Regions from separate parts of the Amphritea sp. GJ51-11 genome, predicted to be linked through region 4. Evidence: predicted binding sites of a transcription regulator. Region 4 holds the regulator's gene; each other region holds the start of a gene.

Region 1 (7,633 bases), 1.7 Mb from region 4:
CTGACGCGGATATATTCATCGCCCTGATTCAGGGTTAACCACTTCTCACCTTTAACAATCATCAAGCCATTAGGCAGCACTTCATGCACAGTCACGGTGATATTGCCATCGAGGCTATTACTCATATCGGATGAGCCTTCACCTTCAAACTCTGTATTTGAGTCACCGCTACTGATACTCAAAGGCTTACCTAAAATAGTCGGTTGCACACCAAAGATGGTAGGCGATGCCAGGGTTTGTGAGTTCGACTTATCCACCGAGGTTTTATTACTTTTCGTTGACGAGGTGCTCTCCTCCAAAACGATCGTGATAATGTCACCTACCCGATGCGCCCGGCCATCACCATAGAGACTATTACTGGTGGCGGCGTTAAAGATCGAGCCGGTAATTTCCCGTGGAGCCTGCATCGCCTGAGGGCGTACCGGAGCAAAGCGCGGATTATCAGGCTTAGGCGCGGTGCTCGTACAGCCCCCTAAGATCAGAGCGGCGGCCAGCATGATTAGGCGTAATTTCATCGGTTACCTCCTCTACTCAGGTTTACAGATTCTGCGTCACGTAGGACAACATCTGGTCAGCGGTGGAGATTACTTTAGAGTTCATCTCATAAGCCCGCTGAGTGGTAATCATATTCACCAGCTCTTCGACGGCATTGACGTTAGAGCCTTCCAACATGCCCTGACGTAACTGCCCCGTCCCCCCTTCACCAGGGTTTGACAGCGTTGCATTACCACTCGCCGCCGTCTCTAGGTAGAGGTTTTGCCCAAAGGATTGCAGCCCTTGAGGGTTAGCAAAGTCAGCCAGTTGCAGTTGGCCAATTTCCTGCGAGTCAGGACTGCCTTGCACCACCACACTGACCACACCATCCACACCAACGGTCATCGACTGTACTTCTGCAGGCAACGTCAAACCGGGCTCTAACAGATAACCTTCAGAGGTAACGATTTCATTATCAGAGTTCAGCTGAAACTGCCCGTGTCGGGTATAACCGGTTTCACCATTAGGCATGGTGATCTGCCAAAAGCCGCGGCCCTGAATAGAGATATCGAAGGATTCACCCGTCGTTTCCAATTCGCCTTCTTGAAACAGCTTTTGCGTGCCAGCAACCCGCACACCGGAGCCTAACTGTAAGCCTGAGGGCAGTTGCGACTCTTCAGCGGTCTGCGCACCGGGCTGACGCTGGATCTGATACATCAGATCTTCAAAAACTGGGCGATCTTTTTTAAATCCAACGGTACTGACGTTTGCCAAGTTGTTGGAAATAATTTTCAGGGAGGTATCCTGCGCGCTCAGACCCGTTTTTGCTACAAATAGGGCTCCATGCATACTTATTCTCCACCTGCGTTATTCATCATTATTCTGTTATTGAAGTGACAATATTTTAGTAGCCGCTGAGGAGTTCTCTTCTGCGGTCTTCATCATCTTCACATGCATCTCAAACTGACGGGCTAAATCGATAACCGATGTCAGCTCTGAGATCGAGTTAACATTGCTTGATTCAAGAAAACCGGAACGAACTTTCACATCGGCGGCCGGCAACAGCGGCTGATTATTGCCGGCATGCATCATGCCATCCACGCCTTTAAACAGTTCACCCGCCTCAGGATTTACTAATTTAATACGATCGAGTATCGCCAATGCATTAGCCGCATCACCGGCAGGTCGGATGGTAATCGTGCCATCACCGCCTATATCCAGCTGTTCAAAGGGTGGCAAAGTGATCGGTACGCCGCCATTACCCATCACCCGATCGCCTGCGTGGGTAACGAGTTGGTTTAGGCTATTGATCTGCAGCTCACCCTGACGGGTATAGGCTTCATTACCTTCAGCATCCATCACTGCAATCCAGCCATCGCCATCGATAGCCACGTCCATTGATCGCCCGGTCTGCATCAGCGTGCCCGTGGACATGTTGGTGCCTGGACGTTCAGCCATGGCATATACCCTTGAAGCAAAGCCATCTCCTTCAACCTGCATCGCCCGTGCTTGGGCGAAATCAGCCTTAAAACCCGTTGTCGTCGCATTTGCAAGGTTGTTCGCGTGGGCTTGCTGAGAGCGCATATTTTCGCGCGCGCCGCTCATTGCCAGATACAACACTTTATCCATTGGATACCCCGTTTGCCGCCTTCACACTAAAACGGTCATCAATTGCCGCTTTAGTGGTTTAAATTTACTAACAGGTAAAATGCAATGCTTGTGCCAACCTGTCATTTAGACGCAAAAAAGGCGACCGAGGTCGCCTTAGTATCAATACACTTAAATCCAAGAATCAGATTTGGAGAATCGCCTGAGTCACAGTATTCAGTGTTTCCAGTGTTTTCGAGTTCGCCTGGAAGTTACGCTGTGCCTCGATCAACCTTACCAATTCTGTCGACAGATCGACGTTTGACTGCTCCAGTGCAGCAGAACGCAAGCTACCATTCAGACCCGTACCCGGCGGGTTAAGTACTGCACTACCAGAAGTGAGCGTTGCACCCCATTCAGTATCACCGGCAGGCTGTAAACCTGATTGATTTTCAAAGGTTGCGAAGGCTACCACACCCAAATTTTGGGTTTCACCGTTAGAGAAACTCGCCACCATTTCACCGGATTCAGCAAAGCTGACGCCGATCAAATCACCTTTAGTATAACCATCCTGAGAGGAGGCTTTTACAATGGATGCAGAAGCAAACTGAGTACTATTCGACAGATCTAGATCAATCAAGGTTTCAGTATTCGCTGGATCAGCACCCGCAACAGTTAATGCCGGTGCCGTTGCCCCTTGGGCAAAACTCGTACCATTAACACTATTCAAAAAACCAGAGGTGGGATCGAAACCCAGCATGACCGAACCAACCTCACTTAGCGTTTCGTCGCTATCAACTGAAAAACCTGATTCGCCAGGGTCAACGCTCTTTCCGATATCCAGCAACTCAGTGCCATTCAGGTAGGCATACATCTGATACTGACCACGATAAGAATCATCACCTTCAAATGTTCTATCCGCATCAGCCGTCAATACTGTTGTACTAGCAGCACCGGTTGCTATATCGGTTTCTGTCACACTGAATTCAGAACCGATGTTGCCGTATTCTGCTTTAAAGCGAATATCGAGGCGAAAATCACCACCCTCTTCTACCACGGTGACCGACTCAACATTAGGGTTACGATCTTTGATATCAGTTTGTCTCGCGGTAATCAGATCCGCAATATTATTCAGTGTTGGAGCGGAAGGGCTAGTAGATATTTCAATCGCAACACCGCCGATTTCCAGCTTAGTGTCTGCCGTTGGTACCGCCAGCGTATAAGAATAGTTTTCGTTGGCATCACGCTCGGTTGGTTCAGGAGTAATATTCACACCAGCACTATCATTGATCAGCATATCGCCATAGCTACTGTATTTAGCATAGGTTTCAAAGCTTACCGACCCCACACCCGCCGCCGCAGTAGCGTCCTGGGTAAACTGTAACGTCGAGGTATCAATACGGTTATCGTTATTCTTCAGCGTCTGCAGATGAATTGGATCTGGGATCCCTGCTGCATCAAAGTCCACATCAACACCACTGATAGTTAATGTGTCAGGAAAAGTCACATCAACTGTATAAACATCCCTAACAGGGCGTTGCTCGACCATATTGTATTTAATAGTATTTTCATTACCTAGGCTATCAAAGGTTCTGACCGTTGTGCTGTAGGTAAACGACGCCGGTTCATCTTTATCATAAGGCGTGCTTAACAACGTCGGATCCGCCCCATCATTAATATTGAAGGACAAACCAATGTTATTCGTTGCCTTAGGTGGGCTCTCTTTCTGATCCACTGCTAAGTTTTGAATCGGCAAGCGGTTGCCCTCAGAATCCAAACCATAACCCTGTAAATACTTACCTGTTTTGGACACAATATAGCCATCTTTATCCAGCTCAAAAGCGCCGGCACGGGTATAGGTTACACCACCCTGACCATCATCTAACTGGAAGAAACCAGAACCATTAATTGCAAGGTCCAAGTTGTTACTGGTGAACTCGGTGGTTCCTGCTTCAAAGTTTTGTGCAATATCCGTGACGGTAACACCGGAGCCCGCAACATTGCTTGAACCCGCCCCCACCACTGCGGTTGCATAGATATCACCAAACTCGGTACGGGAGGCTTTAAAACCAACGGTACTGGAGTTAGCGATGTTGTTGCCGGTCACATCTAAATTAGTCGACGCCGCTTTCAAACCTGTTATCGCAGTATTAAAACCCGCCATGATATTCTCTCCGTTTTAACCTATTCGTTTCACATCGCTAAAGTCGACTGAGCCCGCATCGGTATTTACTTTCATGCCGATACCATTCTGCCCCAGCGTGACGCTATTGACGTTATAAGCAATAAAACTGCTCGCTGTTTCGTAATTTCCATCAACCTGTGCTTCAGCAACCACTCGATACTCACCGGCAGGACGATCCCCCGCACTCCAAGCAAAGTAATGGTCTCCGGCACTTTGACTACCCATCTCAACTTCATCGACCAGGTTATTAGCACTGTCATAGATAGAGACACGTAAATTTTCTGTGCTAACCGGCAACTCAACGATGCCGCGAATTTCACCCGATTCGGCCACCTTCGCCACATCGGTATTGGCATAAATATCCTGACCAATCATCGATGATGCCTGAAGCGCCGCCTGACTCGACAGTAGCGATGCAGACATCGTTTCCATCGTTGTATTCAGCTTGGCGATATTCTCAACCGTACTCATGCTGGCAATCTGTTGCATGAATTCGCTGGTTTCGGCCGGGCTGGTTGGGTCCTGATTTTGTAGCTGCGCAATCATCAGCTTCATAAACATCTCACTATCATCGTTACTCGACGTAGTCGATGTAGTGCTGCTCTGATTCTGCGTATTGATCTGATCGTAGATCGATTGCGTTCCTGAAACGTCGTTAACACTCATAACATATACCTCACATCAGGCTTTCTGGGCTTACTGCCCCAGAGTGAGTGCCCGTTGCATCATCTGTTTAGCTGTATTCATGATCTCAGCATTTATTTGAAAAGAGCGTGACGCAGAGATCATGTCCGCCATCTCCTCTACAACATTGACATTGGGATAGTGAACATAACCATTTTCATCGGCCATCGGATGATCCGGGTTGTATTCCTGACGCAGGGGCGCATCACTTTCAACAATTCCTGCGATCGCCACACCCTGCCCCGCCTGCACACCTAACGGCGCACTGCCTGGCTGAGTGTTACCCATCTGTTTCAATTCAAACACCGGCTTACGGGCGCGATAAGTTTCATTAGCACTGCTGCTAACACTCTCGGCATTCGCCATATTGCTGGCAGTGGTATTCAGGCGCACGGTTTGTGCGCTCATGGCCGAACCCGCAATATCAAAAACATTACCTAGAGACATGGTTATTCACCCTTAATCGCGCTGCTAAGACCTTTAAATTTTTTATTCAGAAACTCAAACGACGCCTGATAATCAATCGCATTCTCGGTATAGCGCGCCATCTCAGCCTGAACATCCACCGTATTCCCATCAACACTCGGCTGACTGGGAATTCGATACATCAACTCTGATGCAAAATCGGCGTTGATCAAACCACTATTGTGTCCCTCACTGGTGCGGCTCATTTTTAAAGGCTGCTGACCATGTTGAACACCTTGCAAAACACTTTCGAAATCGATATCCCGAGCTTTATAATTCGGCGTATCGCTGTTGGCGATATTGTTGGCTAGAATTTCAGCACGTTGAATTCTCAAGCCCACGGCTTGTTCATGAATCCCCAGTGCTTTATCAAAGCTAATCGCCATCAGTTTGCCTCAAAGTGTTTAGATACCCAGATAATGCAAAAGCGATACCAAAACTTAAATATCATTTAAATACATAGAGTTATATTTAAGAACAAGTAAAAGCGGCAATCGTTATCCGGGAAATAGCGGCAAAGCGGCAAGATAAACGAGCAGGCGGCAATGTGAACGCCAATGCGTAAACAGACAGTCTTGTTTGCCTAATGGTGCATAAGAACCGTCAGTCTCAGGTCTGAAACTATATGCGAGCCGCTTATGGATCAAAGGGATGTTCAGATTATTATCTTCGCCCACTGAAAAATCAGCAGCCACGCAAGTGCGGGCCCCGCTAAGGTCCGATTCAGTTTTGTAACTCAGTAAGAAAACACAAGAGAGCGTCGCAGGATTGCCGCCAGTACGCCTAGCTATTTAGCTTTATAGATGATGCCCGGACGGCAGTGAATCATATCAAACAAGGTATGCAGATCACCGATCGACTCTGAAGCCCCTAATAACAGATAGCCACCGGGTTTAAGGGTCTTATGAATTTTCATTAAAATATCGCGCTTACGTTCAGTAGAAAAATAGATCAATACGTTACGACAAAAGACAATATCGCACGGACCAATACCCGGGTAGGTCCCCAGCAGGTTCAGCTCTCTAAAGGTAACTTTGTTTTTGATCTTAGGCATCAGCTTCCAAGCATCTAATGCCGCGGGTTCAAAAAACGCTTTTAATCGGTCTTGGGACAACCCTCGCCCTAGCGCCAGCATCTCGTATTCAGCCAACCGCGCCTGTTCAAGTACTCGGGTAGAAATATCAGTCGCGACAATTTCTTCACCCAGCCTGAAAGTACCAGGATTTTCCTGTTTAAACTCATCAATAATCATGCTGATAGAGTAAGGTTCTTGACCGGTTGAGCAGGCTGCAGACCAGATTTTTAAACGCTGGGAAGAGCCATTGATGGCGAGCTCAGGCAGTAATTTTTGCTTTAAAATGTCGTAGGGGTGAATATCGCGAAACCATAGGGTTTCATTGGTAGTCATCGCGTTGATGACCTGTTCTTTTAGGCGACTATTACCCGGCTGTTTGAGCACAGTGACTAACTGCCCTAATGAGCCATACTGACCGTCAATAAGGATTTTACCTAGTCGGCTCTCCACCAGATATTGCTTATGTTTTGCCAGCAAAATACCGCACGCTTCCTCAAGAAACTGACAAAATTGGTCAAACTCTGATTGAGTAATCCTTATTTTATTATCCTCTAACACTCTTCCCCCATACAGGGTTGAATCACTCACCCCTCTACTGACTCTATTCGCTTAACAACGGCTTCAGCCAATTCATCCGGATTAAATTTACCGATAAACGCATCAGCACCAACCCGTTTGACCATCGCCAAGTTAAAACGACCACTCAGAGAACTATGCAACATAACATACAAGGACTTTAGGCGAATGTCCTCACGGATTCGCTTAACAAGGGTATAACCATCCATCTGTGGCATCTCAATATCTGAGATAACCATTAAAAACATATCGGTTACTTTTTGCTCTTTGTCAGCCAATTGAGTCAGCATGTCTAATGCCGCCTGACCGTCATTGGCCGTGGTCACATTGATATTAAGATTCTCCAGCGCCTTCTTCACCTGTGTACGAGCCACACTGGAATCGTCCACCACTAAAATACGATAGCCGGCAGCGCTTTTTTTAACGCTCTCAGTAATCATAGTCGACTTTACCTCGGTACTCACCGGAATAAGGTCAGCTAACACCTGTTCAACATCAAGAATCTCAATCAAACCACTCTCATACTGCACCACTGCGGTAAGGTAGTTCTTTTCATTGGTTTCAATCGGCGGAGGACTTACTTGATC
Region 2 (7,633 bases), 1.8 Mb from region 4:
AAACCGGCGATTTTGAACTCGATGGCGTGACCTTTCCCGCCGCCGAAGTGGTGATCGAATTTATGGACCCCGCTGATGGCGAAGGGTCTATGTTCCCAACCGGTAATTTGGTGGATGAGCTTGAAGTGCCGGGCATTGGCACCTTTAAGGCGACCATGATTAATGCGGGTATCCCAACGATCTTCCTGAATGCGGCGGATATTGATTATACCGGTACCGAGCTGCAAAAAGATCTTAATTCAGATGCGGCGGCGCTAGCGCGTTTTGAAACCATCCGGGCTTACGGTGCGGTCAAAATGGGGCTGATCAGTGATATTAGCGAAGCCGTTGCCCGTCAGCATACGCCAAAGGTTGCTTTTGTAGCCCCTGCGACTGATTACACATCCTCCAGTGGCAAACAGATTTCAGCGTCTGATATCGATGTCTGTGTACGCGCCTTGTCGATGGGTAAACTGCATCACGCCATGATGGGTACAGCATCCGTAGCGATCGCGACTGCCGCGGCAGTTCCGGGCACGTTAGTTAATCTGGCGGCCGGTGGTGGTGAGCGGGAAGCCGTCACCTTTGGGCATCCGTCTGGCACATTGCGGGTTGGTGCGGCGGCAGAGCAAAAAGCCAATGGCGACTGGACCGCGAAAAAAGCGGTAATGAGCCGTAGCGCTCGAGTCTTGATGGAAGGTTTTGTACGTATTCCCGGTAACAGCTTCTGATCTATTGATGAAATGAATGATATGTCCGGCGACAGTTGCGATCGCCGGCATATTTCCCTGTCGAAGTGGCAGTCAGACGTTCGGGCCTCCCTATCAAGGATCGTGCGTTTCACTTCACGCTTAGGCCCTGCACCGTCGTGCGGGGCCTTTTTTTATATTTTTTCAATGAGCGATTAACGCTTCTTTTGTGTTTGTCTTGCTTCTTCGTTTTCCTTTCCATGATTGTATGTCACCTGTTGTGACGCTCATCATATTCCCTGTGTTGCTTTTGCTGTGATCACGGCAGATTAGCGATCTCGTGTTATGGGTTCGCTATATCGCCTAAGCATGTCTATCACCGTTCATCCATGTTGGCCCCACGTCGATTGTGCTCATAATTTTAGATTCATCGTAAATGTGTTGACCCATCTATAGGGCGTCAATCACGGTGGCAAGTGATTAACCGCTTTGGTGAACGGCTGGATAGATAGTTGTCCTCTGAGTATGAGTGAATGCTTTGTAGCACCCGTGGATCAACGCCTTGGTCGAGTTGGAACGTAATTTGCTGAAATCAATAAGATTAATAATAACGAGAGACGGTACGAACAGTTCCTTAGCGTTTGCATTTCCTCCGGGCAGAGGATGAGCCGATCGTAAAGCGGACTCTTTGCACCTTCCACAAGGCGAGCCTGCTGACGGAGATAACCGCAATGCCTCAATCGATTGAAACCTTCTATGAAGTGATGCGACGCCAGGGAATTACGCGTCGTAGTTTTCTGAAGTACTGTAGCCTGACGGCTGCTGCATTGGGTCTGGGGCCGGCGTTTGCCCCCCGTATTGCCCATGCAATGGAAACGAAGGAACGCACCCCGGTTATCTGGGTGCATGGTTTGGAATGTACCTGTTGCTCTGAATCCTTTATCCGTTCGGCACACCCGTTGGTGAAAGATGTCGTGCTGTCGATGATCTCGCTCGACTACGATGACACGCTAATGGCCGCCGCAGGTCATCAGGCAGAAGCGGCGCTAGAAGAAACTATTCAGAAATATAAAGGTAAATATATTCTGGCGGTTGAGGGTAATCCTCCGCTTAACGAAGACGGTATGTTCTGTATTGTCGGCGGTAAGCCTTTTCTTGATCAATTGAAACATGCGGCCAAAGATGCCGCCGCCGTTATCGCTTGGGGCTCTTGTGCATCTTGGGGCTGTGTACAGGCGGCTCGACCTAATCCCACACAAGCTGTGCCAATCCATAAAGTGATTACCGATAAGCCGATTATCAAAGTGCCTGGTTGCCCACCAATAGCCGAAGTGATGACTGGGGTGATCACCTATATGTTGACCTTTGGTCGGTTGCCCGAACTGGATCGTCAGGGTCGTCCTAAGATGTTTTACAGCCAACGAATTCATGATAAATGCTATCGACGTCCGCATTTTGATGCTGGTCAGTTTGTTGAGCATTGGGATGATGAAAGTGCGCGCAAAGGTTATTGCCTCTATAAGGTGGGCTGCAAAGGGCCGACCACCTACAACGCCTGCTCAACGGTGCGCTGGAACGAAGGCACCTCCTTCCCGATTCAGGCCGGTCACGGTTGTATCGGTTGCTCTGAAGATGGTTTCTGGGATAAGGGCTCATTCTATGACCGCCTAACCAATATTCCCCAGTTTGGTATTGAGAAAAATGCCGATGAGATCGGTATGGCGGTTGCCGGTGGTGTTGGCGCGGCCGTGGCGGCGCATGCAGCCGTGAGTGCCATTAAGCGGGCGCAGCACAAAGGAGATCAGGAATAATGAATACCCCGATGAATACTAACGATCTTGATAACTCTGGTCGCCGTATTGTGGTTGATCCCGTGACCCGGATCGAAGGGCATATGCGTTGTGAAGTCAACGTCGATGAAAATAATGTAATCCGTAATGCGGTATCGACCGGCACGATGTGGCGCGGGCTAGAAGTGATTCTAAAAGGTCGTGATCCCCGTGATGCATGGGCCTTTGTAGAACGAATCTGTGGTGTTTGTACCGGTACCCATGCACTGACATCGGTGCGGGCTGTTGAAGATGCCTTGGGTATTCAAATTCCGTTGAATGCGCACCTGATACGTCATTTGATGGATAAAACCCTGCAGGCCCATGATCATATTGTGCATTTCTATCACCTGCACGCGCTGGATTGGGTTAACCCGGTTAATGCTTTGAAGGCCGACCCAGTAGGGACTTCAGATCTACAAAAAATGGTATCACCGCACCATCCAAAATCGAGTCCTGGTTATTTTAAAGATGTGCAAACGCGATTAAAAAAGTTTGTTGAGACTGGTCAACTCGGGCTGTTCTCTAACGGCTATTGGGATAATCCCGCCTATAAATTACCTCCCGAAGCGGATTTGATGGCGGTGGCTCACTATCTTGAAGCGTTGGATATGCAGAAAGAGATCGTCAAAATTCACACGATCTTTGGCGGTAAAAACCCACATCCTAACTTTATGGTGGGTGGGGTTGCTTGCGCGATTAATATCGATGGGATTGGTGCATCCGGTGCGCCGGTGAATATGACCTCGCTTAACTTTGTTTTGCAGCGTATTAAAGAAGCTCAAGCGTTTACCAACAATGTTTATCTGCCGGACGTGTTGGCCATTGCCGGCCTTTATAAAGACTGGCTCTATGGTGGTGGGTTAGCCTCGCAGAATGTATTGGCTTACGGCACCTATCAAAAAGTGCCTTATGACAAATCCACCGATCTATTGCCGGGTGGCGCGATCGTCAATGGTAACTGGAACGAAGTACATGAGGTCGATGTCCGCGATCCTGAACAGATCAAAGAGTTTGTTGATCACTCTTGGTACACCTACGAAGGTGATAAGAAAGGTCTGCATCCTTGGGACGGTGAAACCGCGCCTAAGTTTGAGCTAGGGCCGAATACTGTCGGCAGTCGCACTAATATCAAAGAGATCGATGAAGGCGCTAAATATTCCTGGATTAAGGCGCCACGTTGGAAAGGGCACGCGATGGAAGTGGGCCCGTTGGCACGGTATATCATCGCGTATGCTTCGGGTAATGATTATGTACAGGATCAAGTGGACCGTTCGTTAGCCGCCTTTAATCAAAATACAGGCTTGTCATTGGGCTTAAAGCAGTTCCTACCTTCTACTCTTGGTCGTACTTTGGCACGGGCGCTGGAGTGTCAATTATGTGTTGATACGATGTTGGATGATTGGCATCAGTTGGTTGGCAATATCAAGAATGGTGATAGCTCGACCGCCAATGTTGAAAAATGGGATCCGGCTAGCTGGCCAAAAGAGGCGATCGGGGTGGGTACTAACGAAGCGCCCCGGGGAGCGCTAGGTCACTGGATTAAGATTAAGGATGGCAAAATCGAAAACTATCAGGCGATTGTACCGACTACCTGGAACGGTTCGCCGCGCGATGGTGAGGGCAATATCGGTGCATTCGAAGCGGCCTTGATGAATACGCCGATGGAGCGTCCGGATGAACCGGTTGAAATACTGCGGACGCTGCACAGTTTCGATCCTTGTCTGGCCTGTTCTACCCATGTGATGTCTGAAGATGGTCAAGAGCTGACTAAGGTCAAAATTCGTTAAGACGAGCCCCATGCGGGTCGCCCTGCGGCCCGTATGTTGGAGGTATGCTATGGAAACAATCAAACAGAGAACGCAGACCGCGGTGTATGTGTACGAGGCGCCGCTGCGTCTATGGCACTGGACAACGGTATTGTCGATTATTGTACTGTGTATCACCGGTTACTTTATTGGCTCGCCTTTGCCAACGATGCCCGGTGAAGCCAGTGATCACTTTCTGATGGGCTATATTCGCTTTGCGCACTTTGCTGCCGGTTACGTTGTGGCGGTTGGTTTTTTAGGGCGCATCTATTGGGCTTTTGTCGGTAACAGCCATTCCCGGGAGCTGTTCCTGGTCCCTTTTTTCAGTAAGAGGTGGTGGAAAGAGGTACTCCATGAGGTGCGCTGGTATCTGTTTCTTGAGAAAACTCCGAAAAAATATATTGGTCATAACCCGTTGGGTCAGCTGTCGATGTTCTGTTTTTTTGTCATCGGTATCACCTTTATGATCATTACCGGATTTGCGCTGTACGCCGAAGGACTCGGGCGGGGTAGTTGGGCGGATACGCTGTTTGGTTGGGTGATTCCCTTGATGGGGCAGAGTCAGGATGCGCATACTTGGCACCATCTGGGTATGTGGTATCTAGTCACCTTTATCATGATGCATGTCTATGTTGCTATTCGTGAAGATATTATGTCGCGGCAGAGTCTGATTTCGACCATGATCGGCGGCTGGCGTATGTTTAAAGATAATCGCCCCGATTGAATCAGTGATCGATGATCGGGTGATTTATGCGCTATGAATCACAGGCGAGTGAGTTTGCCGGAGCCATGCTCCGGCCTTTTTTGTTTATCAATCAGTCGAGGAGACGCTGATGCAGCCGCTACGGTTTCATGGACGACGCCCTGAGCACCCCGGCGCCCTTCTGGAACGCTGCTATCTAACGCCGCTGCATCTCAGCCAGTCCCGTTTGGCTAAAGAGTTAGGTATTTCCCGCCGCAGGGTCAATGAAATTGTTAACGGCCAGCGAGCAATTAGCGCCGATACCGCATTACGATTAGCTCACTTCTTTCAGACCTCGCCGATGTTTTGGTTGGAAAAACAACAACGTTGGGATCTGTATCAAGTGGGACGAGAATCAAGCTAAAGATTTGATCACCTAGATACCAAACTGATAACTAACTATCCACTTAGTCTTCTCCTGCCGGCTGTAACCCCCTCTGTAACACCCCCATATTAGGTGCTTCGGCGAAATCGTTCGAATTGGCATAAAGCTTGTAGTCTTAGTGATGAGTAACAACATAATCGGTGCAGGGAGTGGTAGGTCGCATGTCAGGATCTCAATCAGAACTTAGCGGAAGCAGTGGGTCAGTCAATTCAGCGGATCAGACGCAGCCATTGCGGGTGATCATTATGGGTATCGGTAATCTGCTCTGGGCCGACGAAGGCTTTGGTATTCGAGCCGTGGAAACCCTGCATCAGCGTTATCAGTTTGCTGACAATGTTGAAGTGATGGATGGCGGCACGCAAGGGCTTTACCTGGTGCAGCATGTGCAGCGCTGCGACCTGCTGGTGGTGTTTGATGCCATTGATTATGGCTTGGCTCCCGGCACCATGAAGGTGATTCAGGGTGATGATGTGCCTAAATATATGGGGGCAAAAAAGATGAGCTTACACCAGACCGGTTTTCAGGAGGTGTTAGCGATGTCGGAGTTTACCGGTAACTATCCGCAGCATCTGCTTTTGATTGGTGTGCAACCGGTTGAGCTTGAGGACTTTGGCGGCAGTTTAAGGCCTGCCGTACAGGCTCAAGTGGATCCAGCCATTCGTACCGCCTTGGATTACCTACAGGGTTTTGGGGTTATCCCTCAGCCTCGTCAGCAGCCTCTGCCACCCCAAGAGCAGTTGGCTCCGACAGAATTACAGCAACATCGCTATGAAGCCGAACGTCCTTCAGAGGCCGATGCTTGTCGGGTCGGTGATGAGCGCTTTCTTAATGAGCGTCAAGACTGATGTGTATCGGTATCCCTATGCAAGTTGTGAGCTGTAACGGTTTGCAGGCGGTGTGCGAGGCTGATGGTGAACAGCAAACGGTGGACCTGAGCTTGGTGGGCGAATTAGCGTTGGGTAGCTGGGTATTAGTATTTCTTGGCACGGCCCGTGAACATCTTAGCGTTCAGCAGGCGAAAGAAACCGCGGAGGCTGTCAATGCTTTACGCAGTGTTATGCGAGGGGAGGCGGTCGATCTTGATCGGGTGTTCGCCGATCTTGTCCAACGGGAGCCACAGCTGCCGGAGCATCTTCGCAGCTCAATAGAGGAGTCATAAAGGTATGTCTGTATTGATTGAACGCTTAACGAGTGAGTTAGGGTATCCATTACTGGATCACGCTAACGTCGATGACTTTATTCAGCAGCAACCTTACTCGGTGCTGTTCTTTACGGAAGATTCTAGCCGCTTTCCTGAGTCGTTGGATGTCGCGGTGATTCTGCCCGAACTGTTGAAAGTTTTTCCTCAATTAGTCCCTGCGGTAATTCACCGTGATGCGGAAAAGAGTCTGCAGGGACGCTATAACTTTACTGTTTGGCCGACCCTTGTGCTGCTCAAGCAGGGCCGTTATTTAGGGGCGATCAGTAAAGTGCAGGACTGGGATCTTTACCTGAGGGATATCGAATCGTTACTGCAGCGAGAGCCAACCCGTAATCCCGGTATTGGTATTCCGGTGGTGGTTAATCCTTCATCGCATTCGCCGTGCGGTTGATGTACTCGCGTGAACAATAAGACTCACAACGACAGGACTGAGAAGATGAACCAGGCTGATATTCCACTGATCAATATGCCCGTAGGCCCCGGTAGCCAACGCGCCAGCGATGATGATGCTGTGCTCGACTATATGCCGATGCCCAAGGAGATGCATACCTATGATATTCCGATGTTGCCGGATACGGAGCAGTTAGAAAGTTGCCCTGAAACACTGGCGTTACTGGAGCATCTGCAACAGCAATTAGATAGCTATACTCCTGAGCAACCGGTGATCAGTCTCGACCTGAATAAACTCTCTGCCGATGGACTCGAGTTGATCAATCAAATCCTTGGTGAAGGCGAGGTGAGTTTGATCTGTAAAACCCAAGATCATAGCGGTGGAGAGGTGAGGGCGCAGGAGACGGTGTTAGCTGGTGTATGGCGTTTGCGTTATATGGATGCTGATGGTCGGCAGTTGCGGGAAACCCTTGAGATTGCCGATGTGCCCACCGTAGCTCGCGAGTATGCCTTTTCCCAAGCACAGCCATTGGCGGTTGAGCAGGCAGCATGGCCGGTAGGTGTTTTGAATGCTCCGCCGGTGTTAATTGAGTTGCAGCATAAGAGTGAT
Region 3 (7,633 bases), 2.0 Mb from region 4:
CGCCAAAGACAAAAAAGCCGCTACTAGCGGCTTTTTTTGTCTCTTCAATAATGCACGCACAGATCCACACCAACCACTCCTTCACACGATGACCACAGCCACAGCACGATCATTAATCCGCACAGTTCGCAGCACAGCCCAAGCCCGTCATGAGCCCCAGATACCGGCAAAACGAAGAACAACCCAACAAAACCCTAAAGATCAATCCTAAGGCCTTTTCAACAACCTCACCACTCAAGCAACAAAAACTTAACCGCTTTCAACACCTATGCCATAAACACAAAAAAACCAGGCAAGCCTGGTTTTTTAATCGGCCCGCTGAGGCAGGCTTAAGCATAGTGTTTATGCAAGCTTAGTCAGCCGATACCGACTCAATATTATGAATAGAGAGGTCCGCACCGCTGAATTCCTCTTCTTCATCAAGCCGCAGCCCCATAACGACCTTCAACCCACCATAAACGATAACACCACCGACCACCGCGATAGCAATACCCATCCCAGTACCGACCAACTGCGTCAGCAGACTGACACCGCCCAAACCACCTAACGCGGTTGAGCCAAAGATACCGGCCGCAATCCCGCCCCAGGCACCACAGAGACCGTGTAATGGCCACACACCGAGAACATCATCAATCTTCCAACGGTTTTGCACGATGGTAAACATCCAGACAAATAATGCTCCAGCTACACCACCAATTATCAGCGCACCGATAGGATGGACAATATCGGAACCCGCACAGATCGCCACCAGCCCAGCCAAAGGCCCATTATGAATGAAACCCGGGTCATTTTTACCCAACAGCAATGACACGATAATACCACCAACCATCGCCATCAAACTGTTCACCGCCACTAAGCCCGAAATACCTTCCAGCGTCTGCGCAGACATCACATTAAAACCGAACCAACCGATACATAGAATCCACGCACCGAGCGCCAAAAACGGAATATTCGATGGCGGAAACGCCACCAACTTGCCACCGCGATAACGCCCCTTACGGATACCCAACATAATCACCGCCACAAGACCTAACCAACCACCGACGCCATGTACCACAACCGATCCAGCAAAGTCATGAAATGCAGCACCAAAAGACGCCTCAAGCCAATCCTGAATACCATAGTTACCGTTCCAGATAATGCCTTCAAAAAATGGATAAACAAAACCAACAATCAACGACGAGGCAATCAAGAAGGGCCAAAACCGCGCCCGCTCAGCAATACCACCCGAGACAATAGCGGGAATTGCTGCCGCAAAGGTCAGCAGAAAGAAGAATTTAACCAACTCATAGCCATTACCTTGAGATAACGTTTCCGCATCCTGAAAAAACGTCACATCGTACGCCACCCAATAGCCGATAAAAAAATAAGCCACTGCGGAAAATCCGAAGTCCGTCATTATTTTCACCAACGCATTCACTTGGTTCTTCTGCCGTACTGTGCCTACCTCAAGAAAGGCAAACCCAGCATGCATGGCAAACACCATGATCGCCCCCATCAGAATAAATAACGTATTTGAACTCTGGACGAGTGTTTCTACAGCACTATTAACGCTTTCCACGGAGATCTCCTGCTGAATAACGCACTCATTTAAGGCTGACTTCTATCATCAGCACCTAAATAGTGCATTTAAATTTTATTAGAATAGTTTGGATGCTGGCAGCAACCCTCTATATCAACCTGATAGCGAGGGTTTATCGACAATAGCCAAAATCGCTCCAAAAAGGCGCAATATATAAAGCATAGACCATGCCAATCTAATCAACGCACCAGTTCAACGCAGCCTAAACGCGCCAAAAAAACCACCGCGAGGTGGTTTTTTTAACATGCAGCGTCATCTAAGCATTAATCGCCATCAATCTCAGATTTAGCGGATATTTCAAAGCACTGGTGAATCTTACTGTTACGCTTGAAATCCAGGTCGATCGTTTTACGGGTAATATCGACCACCTTAAAGCGCTCAGACAATACCGCATCAATTTTAAAGCGTCGGTAGTTATTGGAGAAAATCAACTTACCGTCGGGACGCAGCAGACCCATCGCTAGACTGATTAGCTCCCCATGATCACGCTGCACATCAAAGACATCATGCATCCGCTTTGAATTGGAGAATGTAGGCGGGTCCATAAAGATCAGGTCATAGCCCTCACCCTTCTGCGCCCGCAGCCATTTTACACAATCTTCCTGCAGAAAGTGGTTACGCGCTTCGGCAAAGCCATTCAGGGCAAAATTTTTCTTAGCCCAGTTCATATAGGTGGCGGACATATCAATACTAGTGGTCGACCGTGCACCACCTTTGGCAGCGTGCAGAGAGGCTGTGCCGGTATAACTGAATAGATTAAGAAAATCTTTGCCTTTCGCCTCTTGCTGAATCTGCAAGCGAATCGGACGATGATCCAAAAACAAACCAGTATCAAGATAATCATCTAGGTTAACCAGAATCCGACAACCCCCTTCAGTGATATCAATAAAGCGTTCGGTTTGATCCTGCTTCTCATATTGATTAGTCCCCTGCTGCTTGCGCCGTTGCTTGAGAATAATATTCTCCGCCGGGATATTCAGCACCGCTGGCAACACCGCGACAATTTCTTGCAAACGCGCAAAGGCTTTAACCACATCGACACTTTTAGGCGCCTGATATTCCTGCACATGCACCCAATCATTATAGATATCGATGGCGGCGGAATATTCCGGCAAATCAGCATCGTATAATCGATAACAAGTGATATTCTGACGTTTAGCCCACTTACTCAACTGCTTCAGATTTTTGCTCAATCGATTAGCTAACATCTGCGCGCCATCGCTTAATACAACAGGCGCAGCGTCTGCCACCGCATCATCAACGGATTCCGTTACCACCTCAGGCATAGCCTTCGCGGCCAGCACAGGCTTACTGGCTGCCGCGACCTCTTTCTCACTACGGGCGCGAATATTAAAGATTTGTAGCTGACTAGGGATCGCACCGTTATACAACTTATAGGTTTTATCCGACGCCAGTTTCATCATCTTGCAAAGTTCAGGGTTGCCGGTAAAAACCGCCGCCTGCCAACCGGTAAACTCTGCTTTCAAGCGCTCGCCAAGGTGCTGATAAAGGAAAAACAGGGTCGGCTCATCCCCTAAACGCTCACCATAAGGCGGGTTCGTTAATACCAAGCCTGCGGTATCAATGGCGGGATGCGATAATCGAGATAATTCGCGGCGCTCAAGATGAATCAGATTTTCGACACCGGCACGGCGCGCATTATCCCGCGCAATCCCCAACACCTTCGCATCCGCATCAAAGCCCTCAAAACGACTTGCCACCTGTTTGAGACCAACGTCACGGCGCTCCCGCGCCTCCTCCAGCAAGGTTTGCCAAAGGACGTTGTTATGCTGTGTCCAGTAAGTGAAGCCGTAATCACGCCGCAACAGACCTGGGGCAATATCAGCCGCCATCAACACACCTTCAATTAACAGGGTGCCTGAGCCACACATGGGGTCGAGCAACGCTTGGCCTTCACGCGCCTTCTCAGGCCAACCACAGCGATATAGCAGCGCAGCAGCCAGGTTTTCCTTCATTGGCGCAGCCCCCGACTGCAAGCGATAACCACGGCGATGCAAACTATCTCCGGAAATATCCACGGCAATGGTCGCCTCACCCCGTTGCAGGTGAACATTTACCCGTAGATCAGGCTTCTGCCGATCCACCGAGGGTCGACGACCGGTTTCATCACGAATCTGATCGACAATCGCATCCTTAACCTTTTGCGCACCGAACCGACTATGGTTAATCCCCTCGGACTGGCCGGTAAAGTCAATAATTAAAGTCCCTTCAGGCCGCATATGCTCGAGCCACTTGATTTCCTGAACACCACGGTAAAGCGCTTCAGCTGTTTCCGCTGGGCAACGGTGCAACTCAAGCAACACACGGTTAGCCACACGCGACCATAAGCAGGCGCGATAAGCGGCTTCTAAACCGCCAGAAAAATATACACCGGCCAAGGTTTGTTTTGGCGTTTCAACATTCAGGGCCTGAAGTTCATCAAACAGAACAGGCTCCAGCCCTTTCGGGCAGGTAGCAAAGAATTTCATACTCAGGGGATACCTCTTTTAAGAACAGGCATATTAACGGCAAACGCTTTTAAGACCAATGACTAAGATGCGAATTCAAAGAAAACTCTAATAAAGTGAATTTTTTTCAATCAGCCATTGTTGTTTGACAACCCCCACGCAAGCCGTTGAAGTCATGCTCTTTTGCCAATACATTTATGACAATTCAATTAAAATTCGATTCTTGATACTTTTTTTTAATTACACACAGGAAACCATTTCAGCCATTGTGAATCATAGTATTTAACACCAACAACAGGAGCTATATGTCACTGTAACTGGGATTACTGAAATGTAACCGGCGCCACGCTTAACAAAGAGCCAATGCGCTTGGTTGCCACATCAGTAACCCACCCGAAAATATTAAGCACTATATAGAGGCATCTTTACATGAAGAGACAAAAACGTGATCGTTCTTCAGTACTTTTCAACCGTGGCTTTACAGCCGGACTCGTGGGTAAATCTAAAGACGAGTGCCCAGTCACTCTGGGTGAGCTCCGTAACCACTGGTTAAGTGGTTGGCGCGAGGGCCGTGAAGCACATTGGGATGGTCAGTCGGGTGTCTCGGCTATACATATAAATCCATCTTTACATTAAGCCACCATATTAATGCTAAGGCATATAAACTGAGAAAGGCTCCTAGGGAGCCTTTCTTTTTGTTTACACCACAGGCGATTAACCACTTAAGAAAAAGCTATGCATCATCTCACTCAAAATAACCTAACTGAGATCTAGAACCCTAGTTCAGATAGCTCTTTTATAGCGTCACAGCATCAAGCTCGGCGATCGCTTTAACCGATTCCGCAATCAATTCAGGGCCGCGATAGATAAAACCGGTATACACCTGCACCAATGAAGCACCCGCTTCAATCTTCTCCGCCGCATCAAAACCATTGGTAATACCACCAACACCGATAATCGGCAATGCGCCACCCAGTTCACGAGACAGTATACGGATCGCTTTGGTCGCCGCATTACGCACCGGCACGCCACTTAAACCTCCCGCTTCTTGTGCCACCGCAGAGTCTTCAACACCGGCTCGCGAAAGCGTCGTATTGGTCGCAATCACTCCATCCATTTCATAAGATTTAAGCGCTGCAGCCACCAGCACGAACTCTTCTTCACTCATATCAGGTGCAATCTTAACCGCAACCGGAACATACTTCCCATGCAATAAGGCAAGTCGGGCTTGCTCGGTTTTAAGCGCTGCCAACAACTCATTAAGGGAATCACCAAACTGAAGGGAGCGCAGCCCCGGCGTATTTGGCGAGGAGACATTAACTGTAATATAGGTTGCTTTATCGTACACTTTACGCATACAGATCAGATAATCATCGATGGCATTTTCCACCGGGGTATCGAAATTTTTACCGATGTTAATCCCGAGAATACCGTTATAACGGCTCTTCTCAATATTTTTCAGCAGCGTATCAACCCCCTGATTATTAAACCCCATCCGGTTTATGATCGCTTGGTGCTCAGGGATACGGAACAGTCTTGGTTGAGGATTACCCGGCTGAGGCCGTGGCGTAACAGTGCCCACCTCAACAAAACCAAACCCCAATGACGCCATACCGTCAATCGCAATGCCGTTTTTATCCAGCCCTGCCGCCAGTCCCACCGGGTTTGGGAATTGAATTCCCATCACTTCAACCGGTTGACTGAGTGTTTTAACACGAAAAAGTGAATTTAATCCGACACTGGCCATCAGGTTGAGACTGTTCAGAGACAGGTCATGGGCCGTTTCAGGGTCGAGCTTAAACAACAGAGATCGGGCAGCTTGATAGAGCATGGAATTCCACAAGTCAATTTAAAGTGCGGGCATTATATGCAAAGTCGCCGGCACTGTAAAAAAATCAGAGCTTTTCTATGGCACTGAATTTACCAGAATCACTAAAAGAGATGCGAAAACTCCCCTGAATGCCATTATGAAGCAGATAAGGCTGCAACAATGATGATGGAAACCGCACCCGTCGGCCATCACGGCTTCTGGCCACCACATCCTTTACCTCTTGCCGATAGTGGGCGAGGTATTGTTCGGCAGTTAAACTGATATCGACGATGATAGATTGCATATACTCAGCGCTTAAGACCAGCTCTGCGGCCTCGTTATGGTTTGATAGCTATTTACGGTTAGCCTGCATCGGCGATCGGTTTTACACCGAGATCCACCATAACCCAGTCACAGGACAATGAAGGCACTCGGTGATTTAGCCTGCAGCTAGACCATTCAGGATTCTGAATATAGCAAAAACAATGGCTTATAAAACCCCAAAAGATATCTTTTAGAGCTATTTTTCAGTTATGCTACGATGCGTTGTAATAGCGGTCGCGAGACCGTCTATAGGCCGCTGTAGCCCGTCACATGACTCTTGGAGCCGGATAGTCAACCGGAGATAAAGCCACTTATGTCACACTTGCTTCACCATACCCGTTTACTCTTTGCCGGACTCATCGCCTGCTTATCTTTTCCGGCATATGCCCAACTGAATGTTTATCCTGATCGCTTCGCCATTGCGGAAGGGGAAACCATTCTGCTGACGGTTGAAGTCGACCAACGCACCGCTAGCCGGCCAGACTTTTCGCCACTCACACAAGATTTTCATTTTCTCGGCAGCAAGCAGATGACAGTGTCTAGCTACGCCAATGGTGCAAACCAAAACACCACACGCTGGAAAATCCTACTACGTCCTCGCCGGGCTGGGGATATACAAATTCCCGCGCTACACATGAACAACCAATATAGCGAACCGCAACTGATCAGTGTTGAGGGTTCTAGCGGGGCCGCGGCACTGGTTAGCCATGATGATTATCTCGAAAGCTCCGTTAACAGTCATGAGGTCTACCAAAACAGTCAACTGCTCTACAGCACCCGATTGTTTCACCTTAATGATCTTCCGCCAATGTCCACACTGTCAGCCCCCGTGCTGCCGGGCACTAAGATCATTCCACTCGGCGACCAACAACACTACAGTCGCCAAATGAAGGGCCAGACCTATCAGGTGACGGAGCAAAGTTATGCCTTATTCCCGGAAAAAACCGGCCAACTGACGATTCCCGGTGCAATTTTCAGTGCCGGCCCTGGGGCACCCGAACTCAATACCGAACCGATGGCGATCGATGTCTTTCCCCCTGTAGCGCAGCAAAAACGTGGCTATTGGCTACCAACCACCAGATTAGACCTTGAAGAACTGACCAGCGGTGCTGTAAACACCCTGACGCTGGGTGAAAGCCAGGTGCGTACATTTAGAATCAGTGCCGAGGGCTTACTGGCCGATCAGCTGCCGGCCATTATGCCGCTGCGTAATGAACTGGCACAAATTCGTGTCGATGATGTTAGCCTAGAACAAAAAGTCACGCCGAGTGGCATTATCAGTAGTCGAACCGAAACCGTACACATCACCCCAACCGAGCGTGGCGAAGTCACCCTCCCCGAGATTGCAATTCCTTGGTGGAATATCAATCAAGATAGTAGTGCAACCGCCCGCTTACCCCTGCGAATTTTAAACGTTACGCCAGCGACGCCAGCCTCTCAGGCCGTTGT
Region 4 (7,633 bases):
TCTTTGTACACCCCGGTGAAGCCAGCCATGGCGACCTAGGTATGATTACCCGTGCGGATGTGGTTATCGCCCTATCGAACTCGGGAGAAACCAGCGAGGTCCTATCGATATTGCCACTCATCAAACGGATGAAAGCACCGCTGATCAGCATTACTGGCAACCCTGAATCAACTCTCTCGCGCAGCGCCGATGCCAACCTGAATGTCGCCATCCGCCAAGAAGCCTGTCCTCTGGGGCTGGCACCGACATCCAGCACCACCGCATCACTGGTCATCGGTGATGCTCTGGCCATCGCCTTGTTAGAAGCCAGAGGCTTCAGTGCTGAAGACTTTGCCTTCTCTCACCCCGGTGGTAGTTTAGGACGACGCCTGCTGTTAAAAGTATCCGACATTATGCACAGTGGCGATGACATCCCGAAAGTCACTCATTCTACTATGCTCAAAGAAGCGCTGATGGAAGTCACCCACAAACACCTGGGCATGACCACCGTCGTCGACGATACAGGCGTTCTACAAGGCGTATTTACCGATGGTGACCTACGTCGTACGCTTGATCATGACGTGGATATGAAAAGCACTCCGATTACCGAGGTAATGACCACCGAATGCACTACCGTGACCAGCGATATACTCGCGGCTGAAGCCCTGCAAATTATGCAGGACAAACAGATTAACGCCTTGATCGTACTTGATGATGCCCGTCGCCCAGTCGGCGCCTTAAATATGCACGACATGCTCAAAGCGGGAGTCATCTGATGCCAGCATCTGTAGTTAAAAAGCTCACCAACGACCTTAATGAAGCATTGATTGGCAAGTTACAAACGGTCAAATTGGTGGTATTTGATGTCGATGGTGTACTCACCGATGGCAAGCTCAACTTCCTAGCCGATGGCAGCGAAGTTAAGAATTTCAATACCTTAGATGGGCTCGGTATAAAACTGCTCGCCCAAGGTGACATCAAAACCGCCATCATTACCGGTCGCTGTTCACCTCAAGTTGAACGCCGAGCCGAAGCCTTGGGAATCGATTACCTCTATCAGGGACGGGAAGATAAACTCACCGCCTTGCAAGAACTCTGGCAGGATACCGGCTTTAGCGCACAACAAACGGCTTATATCGGTGACGACCTACCCGATCTCGCTGCCATTCGCGCCGTCAGCTTTGGCGCCACCGTCAATGGTGGTCATCCATTGGTTGCCGCGCATGCCGACTGGTGTACCCAGCGTACTGCAGGCAACGGTGCGGGCCGTGAGTTTTGCGAAACAATTCTGGCAGGCCAGGGCAAACTGGAAGCCCTGTTCAACGAGTATTTATAAATGCTGACCGGACGCGCCCGGCTAATTGCAGCCGCTGCTATTCTGATTCCTGCGGTTATCTATTTGGGGATGGATACTGAACGTCACTCCGTTAGTCTGAAAAAGGCCCCGAATCCAGCCTATCAGCAATCCGATTATTATATCGTCAATGGACGGATCAGAGACTTTGCGCCGAGCGGTCAGCTAAAGCAGCAATTAAGTTCAACTCAGCTGGAACATCAGCCGGCTTCACAACAGATATTAGTGACCAATCCTGAGATGCAAATATACAACACTCAGCAGCCCACGCGTAAGATCAGCAGCCTCAGAGGACTCATCAGCGACAACGATGACAGCGTTATTCTCGAAGGCGAGGTATTATTTCAAGACAACCCTAATATGGCAGTGGCAAACAGCCTACGTACCGAAACATTAATTATTCAGCCACAAGACAATATTGCCAAGACCGATAAGCTGGTGACTATCACAAGCCCTTCGGGCACAACCACCAGCGTGGGCATGACAATCGACACCGACAGTGGCATTCTTAACCTCCTGTCAGACGTTACCGGGGTATATCATGTTAATTAACCGTATAAGCAAAGCCTTATGCGTGGTCCTGCTCAGCTGGCAACCGGTGGCAATGGCTCTACCCGGTGATGCCAACAAAGCAATTCACATCACAGCAGACAGCGCGACGCGTAATGATCAAACCGGCATCACTCTCTACAAAGGCGATGTATTGTTGACACAGGGCAGCATGAAAGTCAGCGGTGATAGCATAGAACTAAGACAAACCAACAACACCATCAGCATGATTATTGCCAAAGGACGCCCCGCCGAGTTCCAACAACGCTCTGCCGCCGACCAAGAGGTAACCCATGCATACGGTGAGGTTCTCGATTACAATATTCGTACAAAAGAGCTAACCATCTCCGGCCAGGCAAAAGTCTCGCAAGGGGCTGATGTATTTAGCGGTAACCGAATTGTTTACAATATGAAGAAAAGCACAGTAAATGCATTCAGGGATGAGAGCGCTAACGGCGAACGTGTACAGATTGTCATTCAGCCTAAAGCAACACCGTTGGATGAATCTGAAACTACAGCTACTGGGGAACTCAACAACTAATGAGTCGACTAGAAGCACTCAACCTAGCAAAGAGCTATAAAGGCCGCGCAGTTGTAAAAGATGTCTCGATGAGCGTCGATAGCGGCCAGATCGTTGGTTTATTGGGGCCTAACGGGGCGGGTAAGACAACCTGTTTTTACATGATTGTTGGGCTAGTGGAAGCCGACAAAGGCCGGATCAAAATTGATCAATTGGACTTAACCAAAGAGCCGATGCACGGCCGAGCGCGAAAAGGTATTGGTTACCTGCCACAAGAAGCCTCCATTTTCCGAAAACTCAGCGTCCATGATAACCTGATGGCTATTCTGGAAACCCGTAAAGAGTTGAGCCGGACTGAGCGTAAACAAAAATTAGACGAACTACTGGAAGAGTTTCATATCTCCCATCTAACGAAAAGTTTGGGAATGAGCCTCTCCGGTGGAGAACGGCGACGGGTTGAAATTGCCCGCGCACTGGCAACTGAGCCCACTTTTATCTTGTTAGATGAGCCCTTTGCCGGTGTTGACCCAATTTCAGTCAGTGATATAAAACAAACCGTAAAGCACTTACAAAGTAAGGGGATTGGCGTCTTAATCACCGATCACAATGTTCGCGAAACACTGGATATTTGCGAACAAGCTTACATCGTCAGTGAAGGTTATATTCTTGCAGAAGGATCGCCAGAGGATATTCTTGCCAACCAGCAGGTCAGGGAAGCCTATCTCGGTGAGCAATTCAAGCTGTAACAGGTATATAAGCGACTCTCTATGAAACAAGCGTTACAACTAAAAATGGGTCAGCATCTGACCATGACCCCACAATTACAGCAGGCGATTCGCTTGCTGCAATTATCGACGCTTGATCTGCAACAGGAGATTCAGGAAGCACTAGAATCGAACCCGATGCTAGAAGTAACGGAAGAGGATAGCGCTTCAGATAATGCCGCCGAGCAAGCGAGCTCTGATGCAGAAGTCAGCAATCATGAATCCGTCTCAGCATCGGCCAAAACCACCGAGTCTGAAGAGATTCAAGCCACCGATAGCGACTGGAATGAAGATATTCCCAATGAACTATCGACCGATAGTAATTGGGAAGACACTTATCAGACGGTCTCTAGTTCATCTTCATCATCCCATGATTTCTCCGATATGGAGATGGAGTCGAATGACACTGCGGATGAAACCCTGCAAGATCACCTGAACTGGCAATTAAACCTCACGCCGATGAGTCCCATCGACGAACTGATCGCCACCAATATTATTGACGGCATTAATGTTGACGGTTATCTCAACGTTGAACTCGATTCAATCCTGGAATATTTCCATCAGCAGGATGATGAGCAACTTAACGGCATTGAACTGGATGAAATCGAAGCGGTACTGCGACGCATCCAACAGTTTGATCCACCCGGCGTAGCCGCACGCGATCTAAGCGAGTGCCTAGCCATTCAGCTACAGCAACTACCCAATGACACCGAATATCGCAACGAAGCGCTAAAACTAGTCACTCAATATATCCACTTACTGGGTAATCATGACTACAAACAGCTGATGCGCAAAGCCCGGATGCGAGAGCCACAGTTACTACAGGCGATCAACCTGATCCGCACCCTGAACCCTAAACCCGGCTCAATGATCACTAGCTCGCAATCGGAATATGTTATTCCCGATGTGCTGGTTTACAAAGAAAAAGGTGTCTGGCAGGTAAGCCTGAATCCGGAAGTTGCGCCTAAACTACGCATTAATGATGGCTATGCAGATTTGATCCGACGCGCTGATACCAGCCCTGACAACACCTATCTGAAAAACCATCTACAAGAAGCTCGCTGGTTTATCAAAAGCTTATTAAGCCGGAACGATACCTTAATGAAGGTCACCCGTGAAATTGTACACCGCCAAGAAGGTTTTCTAGAGCATGGCGATGAGGCGATGCGTCCGATGGTGCTGCACGATATCGCTGAGGCGGTCGAAATGCACGAATCGACCATCTCTCGGGTGACCACCCAGAAATATATGCATACCCCAAGGGGTATATTTGAGCTGAAGTATTTTTTCTCCAGCCATGTCACTACAGTGAACGGTGGCACCTGCTCATCGACCGCTATTCGGGCGCTCATCAAGAAATTGGTGGTCGCTGAAAGTCCAACAAAACCCTTAAGCGATAACAAGATTGCCCAACTGCTTGAGGAACAAGGTATCAATGTTGCGCGAAGAACCATTGCAAAATATAGAGAATCGCTTAGCATTCCACCTTCTAATGAACGAAAACGTTTAGTTTAATGACTTTTTTTATCATGGGAACCGGGCGGCAACCCGGTACAATAACACTAGGAGATTACCATGCAGATCAATATTACCGGTCACCACGTAGAATTGACTGATTCCCTGAATGAGTATGTTCAGAATAAATTTGAGAAGCTGGAGCGGCATTTCGATAACATCACCAATGCACAGGTAACTCTAAGCGTTGAGAAGACGCGCCAAAAAGCTGATGGTGAAATTCACGTAGCCGGTGGTCAGCTGTTTGCTTCCGACGAACAAGAAGATATGTACGCCGCCATCGATGGGTTGATCGACAAGCTTGACCGTCAGATCATTAAACACAAAGAAAAGATGAAAACTCACAAGTAACTATTATACGATGCTAATTTCAGAATTATTAGCGCCCTCTGGAGTACTCTGTGCTCTAGAGGGGGTAGTAAAAAACGTATCCTCGAAATTGCCAGCCAACAGATTTCCGATCTGCACCCTGAGCTTGAAACTGAAACGATCTTTGCTGGCCTACTTGGCCGTGAAAGACTCGGCAGTACAGGCATCGGTGAAGGCGTGGCCATTCCCCATTGTCGTCTGGATGAGTGTGAGAAAGCCACTGCGCTACTTATTCAGTTAAAAGAACCGATCGACTTCGATGCCATTGATGGCAGCCCGGTCGACTTACTCTTCGTTCTGGTGGTGCCCTCCGAAGCCTGTGATCAACATCTACAAACGCTGGGTAATCTTGCCGAGCTATTCAGTCAGGCATCCTTCCGTCAGCAACTTAGAAACGCGGGCTCAGCTGAAGAACTCTTCACTGTCGCCACCGGAGCTAGGCAGGTCTAGCCAGATGAAACTAGTTATCATCAGCGGCCGCTCAGGGTCAGGTAAATCAACCGCCCTGCAAGCACTGGAAGATGTTAACTTCTACTGCATCGACAACCTTCCCGCCCCGCTGCTACCTGACTTGGTCAATCAGATTTTATCCGACCCAGACCATCCTAATCAGCTTGCCGTCAGTATCGATGCCCGTAACCAACACAGCAACCTGAAACAGTTTCCCGATATTTATACACAACTGAGGGAAATAGACGCACTAGACTGCGAAATACTCTACCTCGATAGTTCAGAGACAACCCTGCTAAAACGCTACAGTACGACTCGGCGTAAGCACCCCCTGTCCAATGATTCCCAAGGTTTACAGCAGGCGATCAGCTATGAAAAAAAGTTACTCGAACCGGTATCCGATTTAGCCAATATCCGTATTGATACAACCCACCTGTCACTCTATGAACTCAGAGACAGTATTAAACTGCGTATTGCCCAACGACAAGAGCAAGAACTGTCATTACAATTCGAATCGTTCGGTTATAAGCACGGTATCCCGCTGGATGTAGACTTCACCTTCGATGTGCGCTGTTTGCCTAACCCATACTGGCTGCCTCACCTGCGAGGTTATAGCGGCCAAGACAAACCGGTCATAGAATTCCTCGAGCAACAGCTTGAAGTGCAAGAAATGCTCGCTGACATCACCGCTTTTCTAGAAAAGTGGCTGCCACTGTTTGAAAAAAATAATCGCAGTTATATCAGTGTTGGCATAGGCTGTACGGGAGGTCAACACCGCTCTGTTTTTATCAGCGAATGTCTCGCTGGTCATTTCCGAACAACTATGGATAATGTCCAGATACGCCACCGCGAACTGAACTGATTAAAGGTATTAATCAATGCTGGAAACCAAGATCACCATTATCAACAAACTGGGCCTGCACGCCCGGGCGGCGGCAAAGCTGATCAATGTAACCACCTCCTTCTCAGCCGATATCCAGCTCACCAAAGATGGCCGACAGGTGGATGGCAAAAGCATTATGTCGGTCATGATGTTAGCCGCCAGTAAAGGCACTGAGCTGAATATCTCTACCAGCGGTGAAGACGAACAACAGGCGATGGATGCCATTGTTGCACTGATCAACAACCGGTTTGATGAAGAAGAATAACCGCCCTCCCTCTATTCGTTTAAAAACAATACGCTATAATGCCCACAACGATTAATGCTGCAGTTATCGGTGATCACTGACTGACTGCAAGGCAATCTGTCTCTATCTGTCTGACCGGGGTCCGGCCATGAACGCCAATGTAAACGAAAGTGAACTGGATAAGCTGAACACAGCCCTTGAAGAAGGTGCTTTCAGACAGATACGTTACACCCTAAATAAAACACTACGCCCCTCCGAAGTCGCCCATCTAATCGAGAAGTCACCGCCTAAAGAACGGCGCTTACTTTGGAGCATGATCCATAAAGACATCGAAGCGGATGTTTTGCAGGAACTCGGCGATGATGTAAAAGCCGAGATCCTCAGTAAGATGAATACCTCAGAGGTGCTAGCCATCTCTGAATCGCTCGAACCCGACGATCTAGCCGATATGATGCAGCAGCTACCGGAAACGGTCATGCACGAACTGCTGCGCTCGATGGATCATCAAAACCGCGAACGACTGGAAAAAGTACTCTCCTATCCGGAAGATACCGCTGGCGGTTTGATGAACACCGATACCATCACCATCCGGCCCGATATCACGATTGAAGCGGCGCTGCGTTATTTACGACGACACGCTGAACTCCCGGATATGACTGATAGCCTGTTTGTCGTCAGCCGAAAAGACACCTATATCGGCAGCCTCCCTCTGACGCGCATGTTGGTCAGCGACCCATCCAGCACCGTACGAGAGATGATGGTCACCGATAAACCGCCTATCCCGGCGGATATGGAAGATACACTGGTCGCCAAACTATTCGAACAGGAAGATTTGGTCTCTGCACCCGTGGTTGACGAAGACAATCAGCTACTCGGACGTATCACCATCGATGACGTGGTCGATGTTATCCGGGAAGATGCAGACCACTCGCTGATGAGTATGGCGGGTATGGACGAAGATGAAGATACCTTCGCGCCTATTATGAAAACCACCCGCCGCCGTGCC

The links. The regulator sigma-54, encoded in region 4, starts transcription at its own class of promoters, with help from an activator protein. The targets are predictions, from matches to a motif close to TGGCACNNNNNTTGCTNT.
Region 1: flgF (flagellar basal-body rod protein FlgF) is a predicted target of sigma-54. The motif match lies at 2,182-2,199, and genes of this name have one in related genera.
Region 2: AC0L4K_RS10960 (HyaD/HybD family hydrogenase maturation endopeptidase) is a predicted target of sigma-54. The motif match lies at 5,529-5,546, and genes of this name have one in related genera.
Region 3: AC0L4K_RS11540 (ammonium transporter) is a predicted target of sigma-54. The motif match lies at 1,738-1,755, and genes of this name have one in related genera.

Annotation. Positions count from the first base shown of each region.
Region 1 is NZ_CM147881.1:3,595,472-3,603,104, forward strand. It holds gene flgH (flagellar basal body L-ring protein FlgH) at 1-515, opposite strand, end outside; gene flgG (flagellar basal-body rod protein FlgG) at 538-1,323, opposite strand; gene flgF (flagellar basal-body rod protein FlgF) at 1,360-2,103, opposite strand; gene AC0L4K_RS16165 (flagellar hook protein FlgE) at 2,267-4,225, opposite strand; gene AC0L4K_RS16170 (flagellar hook capping FlgD N-terminal domain-containing protein) at 4,241-4,912, opposite strand; gene flgC (flagellar basal body rod protein FlgC) at 4,943-5,377, opposite strand; gene flgB (flagellar basal body rod protein FlgB) at 5,380-5,781, opposite strand; gene AC0L4K_RS16185 (CheR family methyltransferase) at 6,183-7,028, opposite strand; gene AC0L4K_RS16190 (chemotaxis protein CheV) at 7,055-7,633, opposite strand, start outside.
Region 2 is NZ_CM147881.1:2,449,116-2,456,748, reverse strand. It holds gene prpF (2-methylaconitate cis-trans isomerase PrpF) at 1-710, shown strand, start outside; gene AC0L4K_RS10980 (hydrogenase small subunit) at 1,400-2,479, shown strand; gene AC0L4K_RS10975 (nickel-dependent hydrogenase large subunit) at 2,479-4,287, shown strand; gene cybH (Ni/Fe-hydrogenase, b-type cytochrome subunit) at 4,337-5,029, shown strand; gene AC0L4K_RS10965 (HigA family addiction module antitoxin) at 5,139-5,411, shown strand; gene AC0L4K_RS10960 (HyaD/HybD family hydrogenase maturation endopeptidase) at 5,594-6,277, shown strand; gene AC0L4K_RS10955 (HypC/HybG/HupF family hydrogenase formation chaperone) at 6,277-6,591, shown strand; gene AC0L4K_RS10950 (thioredoxin domain-containing protein) at 6,596-7,024, shown strand; gene AC0L4K_RS10945 (hydrogenase expression/formation protein) at 7,070-7,633, shown strand, end outside.
Region 3 is NZ_CM147881.1:2,568,998-2,576,630, forward strand. It holds gene AC0L4K_RS11540 (ammonium transporter) at 353-1,561, opposite strand; gene rlmKL (bifunctional 23S rRNA (guanine(2069)-N(7))-methyltransferase RlmK/23S rRNA (guanine(2445)-N(2))-methyltransferase RlmL) at 1,846-4,071, opposite strand; gene rmf (ribosome modulation factor) at 4,480-4,686, shown strand; gene AC0L4K_RS11555 (quinone-dependent dihydroorotate dehydrogenase) at 4,847-5,881, opposite strand; gene AC0L4K_RS11560 (DUF2835 domain-containing protein) at 5,946-6,164, opposite strand; gene AC0L4K_RS11565 (BatD family protein) at 6,498-7,633, shown strand, end outside.
Region 4 is NZ_CM147881.1:612,621-620,253, reverse strand. It holds gene AC0L4K_RS02690 (KpsF/GutQ family sugar-phosphate isomerase) at 1-755, shown strand, start outside; gene AC0L4K_RS02685 (KdsC family phosphatase) at 755-1,315, shown strand; gene lptC (LPS export ABC transporter periplasmic protein LptC) at 1,316-1,885, shown strand; gene lptA (lipopolysaccharide transport periplasmic protein LptA) at 1,875-2,423, shown strand; gene lptB (LPS export ABC transporter ATP-binding protein) at 2,423-3,148, shown strand; gene AC0L4K_RS02665 (RNA polymerase factor sigma-54) at 3,170-4,681, shown strand; gene hpf (ribosome hibernation promoting factor) at 4,742-5,032, shown strand; gene ptsN (PTS IIA-like nitrogen regulatory protein PtsN) at 5,057-5,500, shown strand; gene rapZ (RNase adapter RapZ) at 5,505-6,362, shown strand; gene AC0L4K_RS02645 (HPr family phosphocarrier protein) at 6,379-6,648, shown strand; gene mgtE (magnesium transporter) at 6,776-7,633, shown strand, end outside.